One region of the Kosakonia sp. Marseille-Q7440 genome, then DNA from elsewhere that is predicted to be linked to it. Evidence: predicted binding sites of a transcription regulator. Region 1 holds the regulator's gene; each other region holds the start of a gene.
The links. The regulator PurR, encoded in region 1, represses purine synthesis genes. The targets are predictions, from matches to a motif close to CANGCAAACGTTTGCNTG.
Positions count from the first base shown of each region.

Region 2: the regulator PurR is predicted to act here: its motif matches at 698-715, upstream of purL (phosphoribosylformylglycinamidine synthase).
Region 3: the regulator PurR is predicted to act here: its motif matches at 960-977, upstream of aroL (shikimate kinase AroL).
Region 4: the regulator PurR is predicted to act here: its motif matches at 993-1,010, upstream of rbsD (D-ribose pyranase).

Region 1 is NZ_CBCPLT010000001.1:1,833,276-1,835,476, forward strand. Features, by position in the region: partial or broken gene punR (DNA-binding transcriptional activator PunR) at 1-443, shown strand, start outside; gene purR (HTH-type transcriptional repressor PurR) at 440-1,465, opposite strand; gene cydH (cytochrome bd-I oxidase subunit CydH) at 1,763-1,852, shown strand; gene ACWPW2_RS08455 (MFS transporter) at 2,019-2,201, shown strand, end outside.
Region 2 is NZ_CBCPLT010000002.1:1,328,469-1,330,669, forward strand. Features, by position in the region: gene mltF (membrane-bound lytic murein transglycosylase MltF) at 1-614, opposite strand, end outside; gene purL (phosphoribosylformylglycinamidine synthase) at 863-2,201, shown strand, end outside.
Region 3 is NZ_CBCPLT010000001.1:849,576-851,776, forward strand. Features, by position in the region: gene proC (pyrroline-5-carboxylate reductase) at 1-187, opposite strand, end outside; gene ACWPW2_RS03770 (YaiI/YqxD family protein) at 318-779, shown strand; gene aroL (shikimate kinase AroL) at 994-1,518, shown strand; gene yaiA (protein YaiA) at 1,569-1,760, shown strand; gene ACWPW2_RS03785 (AroM family protein) at 1,984-2,201, shown strand, end outside.
Region 4 is NZ_CBCPLT010000002.1:104,213-106,413, forward strand. Features, by position in the region: gene rbsA (ribose ABC transporter ATP-binding protein RbsA) at 1-552, opposite strand, end outside; gene rbsD (D-ribose pyranase) at 560-979, opposite strand; gene kup (low affinity potassium transporter Kup) at 1,183-2,201, opposite strand, start outside.

The sequences.
Region 1 (2,201 bases):
CACTTTGAGCTGGAAGTGTGTCGTCTCACGTCAGCATCCGCTGGCGCAGCTCGACGGTCCGTTAAGCGATGAGACGTTGCGCAACTGGCCGTCGCTGATTCAGGAGGATACCTCCCGCTCTTTGCCAAAGCGTATTACCTGGCTGCTGGATAACCAGAAAAGGGTGATGGTGCCTGACTGGGCCTCGTCGGAAGCGTGCCTGTCGGCGGGGCTTTGTGTGGGGATGGTGCCAGCCCATTTTGCCCGCCCGAGGCTCGATAGCGGTGACTGGGTGGCGCTTGAACTGGAAAACCCGTTTCCGGATGCCGCCTGCTGCCTGACATGGCAACAAAACGAGGCGTCACCTGCACTGAACTGGCTGCTCGATTACTTGGGGGACAGCGAAACGTTGAATAAGGAGTGGCTGCGGGAGCCGGAGTAAGGCTCCCGCGGGAGGGGATTAACGGCGGTAATCGCGGAAGGGGCCATCGGCCACCGAGCGGCGCTCCACCAGGCGCGGATGCACCTCAATCGACTGCGACTGTTCACGCTTATTCACAATGCGATCGAGCAGCATGGTGAATGCCGTTTCGCCCAGCGAGTCTTTCGGCTGATGAATCGTCGTCAAGGCCGGGGTAAAGAAGCGCGAGTTGCGCACGTTGTCATAGCCAATGACGGAGATATCCTGCGGCACGCGCAACCCCATCTCATCGGCGGCGCAGAGTGCGCCCATTGCCATAATGTCGCCGCCGCAGAAGACCGCGGTGGGGCGCGAGGACTGGCCGAGGATCTGCTGCATGGCGCGGTAGCCGGACTCCGGCTCAAAGTCGCCCTGCACAATCCAGTTCTCCGGCACGTTGATCATCGCCTCGTTCATCGCCTTCATAAAACCGGCAAGACGGCCTGCGCCGGTGTTGCGCTCCAGCGGACCCGGGATTACGCCGATATCGCGATGGCCGCGCTCGATCAGGTAACGGCCGGCCATATAGCCGCCCTGGAAGGCGTTATCGATCACCGAATCGGTGAAGTCCGCCTTCGATTCGCCCCAGTCCATCACCACCATCGGAATATGGCGATACTCCTCAAGCATGGTGAGCACGGTTTCCGGGTACTCAGAGCACATCACCAGCAGGCCATCGACACGCTTTTGCGCCATCATCGACAGATAGGCGCGCTGCTTCTCCTGGCTGTTCCAGGCGTTGCCGAGGATCAGCGTGTAACCCTTCTGGAAACACTTCTTCTCAACCGCTTCGATGATCTCGGCAAAGTAGGCCGCTTCACTGCTGGTTGCCAGCAGACCAATCGATTTGGTGTGATTCACTTTCAGGCTGCGCGCGACGGCGCTTGGCGAATAGTGCAGCTCTTTGATTGCCGCCCAGACGGCGTTGCGCGTCTCTTCGGCGACAAAACGGGTTTTGTTAATTACATGTGATACGGTTGTAGTGGAAACGTTTGCTCGTTTCGCGACATCTTTAATCGTTGCCATCAGATATTACTCCAGACCATATCGTAAGCTCCTGATAATTCTTGAGGTAAACGTTTGCCTTTAATCACCCTGAACCCATCAAAGTGAGTGCGGTACGCCGGGAAAACGACACTGGACGTCAGGAGGGGAGTCAATGGCCGGTACGCTAATAAATTTAGCGTCGAATTTTGTCTGATCTTGAGCAAAAGGGGAAGTATTAAAACGGTTCTGCTGCCAATTCGCGCAAGATTTTTCAGATAATTTGTGCAAAAATGCGCAGGCTCACTTTTTGTGGGGAAATTAAATGGAGAAAAATTGATGAGCACCGATCTTAAGTATTCACTCTTCACCACCGTCATCGTTCTGAGCCTGATCGTTTTCGGCGCGCTGACCGCTGCACTGCATTGATCTGATGCGAGGGAGAGCCCTCTCCCTCGGTTCTTGCGTCCCCATTGTTACCCGTTGCGCAATAAACTTTTCTCCGTACGCTCACTTCTGTTTTTTGTGACACCTGTCATACTTTTGCCTTTCGCGACCCGGTAGAGGGTCGGCATGTCCATTTCGGAGTCAAAAGATGAAAATAAATTTCCCCCTGCTTGCGCTGGCAATTGGTGCCTTTGGCATTGGCACCACTGAGTTTTCGCCGATGGGGTTACTGCCGGTGATTGCGCAGGGCGTTGGGGTCTCTATTCCGGCGGCGGGGATGCTGATCAGCGCCTACGCCATTGGCGTTATGGTGGGTGCGCCGCTGATGACG
Region 2 (2,201 bases), on a different contig from region 1:
TTCCAGCTGAGATTAGGGTACTTCTTCTCTTTTATCTCGCGCAGATCGTCCAGCGCGACATGCCCGGGGGCAATGGTCAACTGGCTCTCATTCACTTCCGCCAGCGTGCGCGGGCGATAGCTGCCGACGCGATAGACCAGCTGTTGAGAAACGGAGTAGTAGACCGGCCCGGTCTGGTAGCTTTTGACGCGCTCATTGTTATAGACCAGCCCGGCGGCGAGCATATCGGCGTTGTCGTGATCGAGGTCGTCAAAAAGCTGGCTGATGTTCTGGCGCACGGTGATTTTGAGTTTCACGCCGAGGTAGTCGGCAAACTGTTGCGCCAGCTCGTAATCGAGGCCGTAATTTTTGCCGTTAATAGAGGTGTAAGTAAGCGGCGTCGAAATGGTACTGACGCGCAGCTCCCCGCGCGCCTGGATAGCCGCGATGCGGTTATCGGCTTTGCCAAACCAGGGGACTGATGGCCACAGCGCCGCTGCCAGCAGCAGGGTGACAATGCCGATGAGCAGATAATTAATCTGAAATCTTTTCAAGGAGTTAATTCTCTGCGCCGTACTTTGCCTCAAAAGGTTTTCGCAATCACAGCAAGGGGGTTGCTGCTGATTAAGCGGCATTCTGCGTAACAAAACGGCAGTTGGCAACAAATTACAGCATTCGGCCACAGCTATTGCTAAAAATCGCCAGCGCTTTTTATTTCCACGCAAACGGTTTCGTCGGACGTCAGGATTCTCTATAATGACGCCCGTTTTCCCCTGGTGCACACTTTAAGCGTCCCCGACGCTTCGTAATCGAAGACGAGAGACTTATGATGGAAATTCTGCGTGGTTCGCCTGCCCTGTCCGCATTCCGTATTAACAAACTGCTGGCGCGGTTTCAGGCCACCAACCTGCCGGTGAGCAATATTTATGCCGAATATACTCACTTCGCCGACCTCAACGCGGCGCTCAGCGAAGAAGAGTACGCCCGGCTCCAGCGCCTGCTGAAATATGGTCCCAGCCTCAGCAGCCACACCCCAACCGGAAAATTACTGCTCGTCACTCCTCGTCCCGGCACCATCTCTCCCTGGTCATCCAAAGCTACCGACATCGCCCACAACTGCGGTCTGGAAAAGATCAACCGCCTTGAGCGCGGCGTGGCGTACTACGTTGAAGCCGCCAGCCTGACCGACGCCCAGTGGCAAGAGGTGGCGGCTCAGCTGCATGACCGCATGATGGAGAGCGTATTTAACGCTGAAGCGGACGCCGCGCGTCTGTTTGAGCACCACCAGCCCGCGCCGGTACAGAGCGTGGATCTGCTGGGCGAAGGCCGCCAGGCACTGATCGACGCCAACCTGCGTCTCGGCCTCGCGCTGGCGGAAGATGAGATCGATTACCTGCACGACGCCTTTACGCGCCTGGGGCGCAACCCGAACGATATCGAACTCTATATGTTTGCCCAGGCTAACTCGGAGCACTGCCGTCACAAGATCTTTAACGCCGACTGGGTGATTGACGGGCAGCCGCAGCCGAAGTCGCTGTTCAAAATGATTAAAAACACCTTCGAGAAGACGCCGGACTTTGTGCTCTCTGCCTACAAAGATAACGCGGCGGTGATGGAAGGTTCCGCGGTTGGTCGTTTCTACGCCGATCGCGCTGAAGGTCGCTACGATTTCCACCAGGAGCCGACCCATATTTTGATGAAGGTGGAGACGCACAACCACCCGACCGCCATTTCACCATGGCCGGGCGCAGCAACCGGCTCCGGCGGCGAGATCCGCGATGAAGGCGCGACCGGGCGCGGCGCGAAGCCGAAAGCGGGTCTGGTCGGCTTCTCCGTCTCTAACCTGCGTATTCCCGGCTTCGAGCAGCCGTGGGAAGAGGATTTCGGCAAGCCGGAGCGCATCGTTACCGCGCTCGATATCATGACCGACGGCCCGCTGGGCGGCGCAGCATTCAACAACGAATTTGGCCGTCCGGCGCTGAATGGCTACTTCCGTACCTATGAAGAGAAGGTCAACAGCCACAACGGCGAAGAGCTGCGCGGTTACCACAAGCCGATCATGCTGGCAGGCGGGATCGGCAACATCCGTGAAGATCATGTGCAGAAGGGCGAGATCGTGGTTGGCGCCAAGCTGATCGTGCTTGGCGGCCCGGCGATGAATATCGGTCTTGGCGGCGGTGCAGCCTCGTCAATGGCGTCTGGTCAGTCCGATGCCGATCTCG
Region 3 (2,201 bases), 980 kb from region 1:
TCTGCGCGACTTCCTGCGCGCTCTGCGCGGCGTTGATGCCATACTCCTGTTGAAGGGCGGCGACCTTATCAGGCGTTGGCGTGTAAACCCAAATCTGCCCCGGTTTCACCTCGCCGCTGGCGATCAACCCGCCGAGAATCGCCTTACCCATGTTACCGCAGCCGATAAAACCGATTTTCTTTTCCATCACGTCCCTCTCTGCTTGTTATTGCATGTGATTCATAGCTTAACGCGCTTTTCCGGCGAGGGCGAAAGGATCTCTGCTTTCCCCGGCGGGCAATTAAAGGGACAATGCGCCGAAACAAAAAGGAGTCACCATGGCGATATGGGTTGATGCGGACGCCTGTCCGAATGTGATTAAAGAGATTTTATTTCGCGCCGCGGAGCGGACGCAGACGCCGTTAACGCTGGTCGCTAACCAGAATCTTCGCGTGCCGCCCTCTAAGGTGATCCGCGCGCTCAGGGTGCCGGCAGGCTTTGACGTTGCCGATAACGAAATTGTGCGCCTCTGCGCGCCGGATGATCTGGTGATCACTGCCGATATTCCGCTGGCGGCGGAAGTCATCGCAAAAGGGGCGGCAGCGCTCAACCCGCGCGGCGAGCGCTACACGGAAGCAACCATCCGCGAGCGGCTGACCATGCGCGATTTTATGGATACGTTGCGCGCCAGCGGCATCCAGACCGGCGGCCCGGACTCCCTCTCGCAGCGCGATCGCCAGCAGTTCGCCGCGCAGCTCGATAAGTGGCTGCTTGAGCGCCAGCGCCGCCAGACGCCGTAACCGGGCTTGTCAGTTTTTATCACTTCCAGTAAGGTTGCCGCTACAGGTGATGCCACAGAAACTTTACAGGCACAAAGGCTGCGCCAGAACGTTCTGTTACGCAAAGTTGAGAGTGTGTAACGTTAATCTTACGCAGCGCGCGCCGTTGGTTTAGTGCTATCATCGCCATCTTATTGTTGTCCCCCAACCGGGGGCCTGGAGGAACAACCTGCTCATGACGCTACCCATCTTTCTCATCGGCGCACGCGGCTGCGGTAAAACCACTGTTGGCCGGGCGCTGGCGCTGTCACAGGGCTTCCAGTTTATCGATACCGATAGCTGGTTGCAGGAAGAGGCGCAACAGACCGTTGCGCAAATCGTAGAGCAGGAGGGGTGGGCCGGTTTTCGCGCCCGTGAAACGGCGGCGCTGGAAGCCGTGACCGAACCCGCTCTGGTCGTCGCCACCGGCGGCGGCATTATTCTCAGCGACTATAACCGCCGTTTTATGCGCGAACACGGGCGCGTGATTTACCTCTGCGCGCCGGTCGATGTGCTGGCAGGGCGGCTGGAAGCCTTTCCGCAAGAGGGGCTACGCCCGACGCTGACCGGCAAGCCGATCAGCGAAGAGGTGAGCGAAGTGCTCGCCACCCGCGATGCGCTCTATCGCGATGCCGCGCACTTCGTGGTCGATGCCGCGCAGCCGCCGCTGGCGGTGGTGGCAGAAATTGAGGCGGCTTTGCGCCTGGCGCGCGCCAGTTAGCGAAACGTTTGACTATACTTATCTCTCTAACTGCAAAAGGAGAATAAGCTATGCCGACTAAACCGCCCTATCCGCGTGAAGCCCGTGTTGTAGCTGTTGAGAAGGGACCCAGCGACGCAACTGTCACCTGGTATGAACTGCGCGCGGATCATCCGAAACCGGACTCTTTGATCAGCGAACACCCTTCGGAGCAGGAAGCGCTGGATGCGAAAAAGCGTTACGAGGATCCCGATAAAAGCTAATCCGGCGATCCCGCCAGCATGATTTCCTGAACCTTTCAGAAAGTCGCTTGCATCACATTTTTTGACTGGCTTAATGCCAGTCACTGTTTATATTCATTGTTACTGGAATTTATTAGAACACAGGAGTGGCACATTCTCTTTACACGGCGGCGGTGTTCCATCCTCCGTCGGTTGTTGTGCAGAGAACATAACTAAAAGCAGTTTTGAAAGGCGGAAAGCAAAGATGAGTGCGACGTTGGCGATCCTCACCATAGGTGTGGTGCCGGTAAAAGAGATCCTGCCGCTTCTGGCAGAGCATGTTTCAGAAGATCAAATCACCCATGTCAGCCTGCTGGGGAAGATGGACCCGGCACAAGTTCGTATCGATTACTGCGTTGACCCCGGCGAGACCGCCATCCCGACGCGGCTGAGCGATGACAGCCTCGGCATGGTTTCGCGCCA
Region 4 (2,201 bases), on a different contig from region 1:
GATCACGCGAAACAGCGACTCGGTTTCGGTATCGGTCAGCGCATCGGTCGGCTCATCCATAATGATGACCTGCGACTCATAGCTCATCACTTTGGCGATTTCGACCATCTGCTGATCGCCAATAGATAGCTCGCCTACCGTGCGATCGCTTTTAAAACGCAGATTGAGTTTGGCCAGCAGCGTGTTGGCTTCGGCGAACATCTTTTTCCAGTCGATTTTGCCGAAGCGGTTAACAAACTCGCGGCCAAGAAAGATGTTCTCGGCAATGGTGAGCTGAGGAATCAGGTTCAGCTCCTGGTGAATAATGCCGATGCCCGCTTCCTGAGAGGATTTTGGCCCGCTGAAGGTGGTCTCTTTACCCAGCCAGAGCAGCGAACCGGCGTCACGGCTGTAGATGCCGGTCAGCACTTTCATCATTGTCGACTTTCCGGCGCCATTTTCACCGACCAGCGCCATCACGCGGCCGGAATAGACGTTCAGCGCAGCGCCGGAGAGGGCTTTAACGCCGGGAAAGGATTTATCAATGCCTTTAAGTTGCAGTAATGCGTCCATGATCGCCTCAGAAGGTGACGCCGGCACAGAGAATGATATTCGCAAACGGGGAACACTCCCCGCTGCGAATAACCGCCTGACTACCTGCGGTCTCTTTTTTGAATTGTTCGTGCGTAACGTACCGCACTTCGATGGTATTCCCCTGGTGTTGCTGCAGCTGCTCAAGGTGAGTGAGCAACGTTTCGTGGAGCTGCGGATTCAACTGCTTGATCTCCGACGCGATGATTGCGGCCTCAACCTGCATTTCCGCGGTCACCACTTCCAGCACCTGCATAAAGGAAGGCACGCCCTGGGTTAACGCCATATCAATGCGTTGCGTACTGCGCGGCACCGGCAACCCGGCATCACACACCACCAGCGTATCGGTATGACCAAGACGAGAGATGACAGAAGAAATATCAGCGTTCAGAACACAACCTTTTTTCATATTTTTGCTCCATGAGCGAAACGTTTCGCTGACGGCAGTGTAGTACGAAGATTGTTCTGAAAACTATCGCCTGATTGAAGAAGTGTGATCGAAATCGAAACGTTTCGCTCATCGCGATGGCGAAAAAAACGGCGCAGCTTTCTTAAGGGAAATTTCTGGCAATTGATAGCAAAAACCCCTCTTAGGGAGGGGTTTGAAAGGTGTCAGATTTCGACCTGCGTTCCGAGTTCGATAACCCGGTTCGGTGGGATCTCAAACTGGTCCGGCGCGCGCAGGGCGTTGCGTTGCAATACCAGGTAGAGCTTACCGCGCAGGCGCAGATACCACGGACGTTTACCGAGGATCAGCGACTCGTGGGACATAAAGAAGGAGGTTTCCATCATCCGGCAACTCAGCCCTTCCAGCCCGCAGCGGTGGAACACCTCTTCGACGTTCGGCGTTTCGCGCCAGCCGTAGCTTGCCACTACGCGCCAGAAAGTGGGCGAAAGCTGCTCAATCTGCACGCGGCGAACGTTATGCACATAAGGCGCGTCCTCCGTGCGTAACGTCAGCAGGATCACACGCTCATGCAGCACCTTGTTGTGCTTCAGGTTGTGCATCATCGCAAAAGGAATGACGTTCAGCGCGCGGGACATATAAACCGCTGTTCCCGGCACGCGAACCGGCGGCGATTTCTCCAGCGAGGCGATCATCGCCTCCAGCGAGTTACCGTGCTCATGCATCCGGCGCAGCAGGCGGAAACGCTCGCTCTTCCAGGTGGTCATCACCAGGAACATCACCAGACCGAGGCTCAATGGCAGCCAGCCGCCGGAGACAATCTTATCGAGGTTCGCCGAGAAGAGCGGCACATCGATGCAGAGGAAGAAGAGCAGCAGCATGCCGACCAGAATCTTATTCCAGTGCCAGTTTTTGCGCGCCACGGTGGTGAAGAGCATGGTGGTCAGCACCATGGTACCGGTCACCGCAATACCATACGCCGCCGCCAGGTTGCTGGAGTGCTCGAAGCTGACAATCACCAGCACCACTGCGAAGTAGAGCAGCCAGTTGATAAACGGGATATAGATCTGCCCGGACTCCATCTCCGAGGTGTGAATAATCCGCATCGGCGCCAGATAACCGAGGCGTACCGCCTGGCGCGTCAGGGAGAAGACACCGGAAATGACCGCCTGCGAGGCAATCACCGTTGCCAGCGTGGCGATAATCAGCATCGGGATCAGCGCCC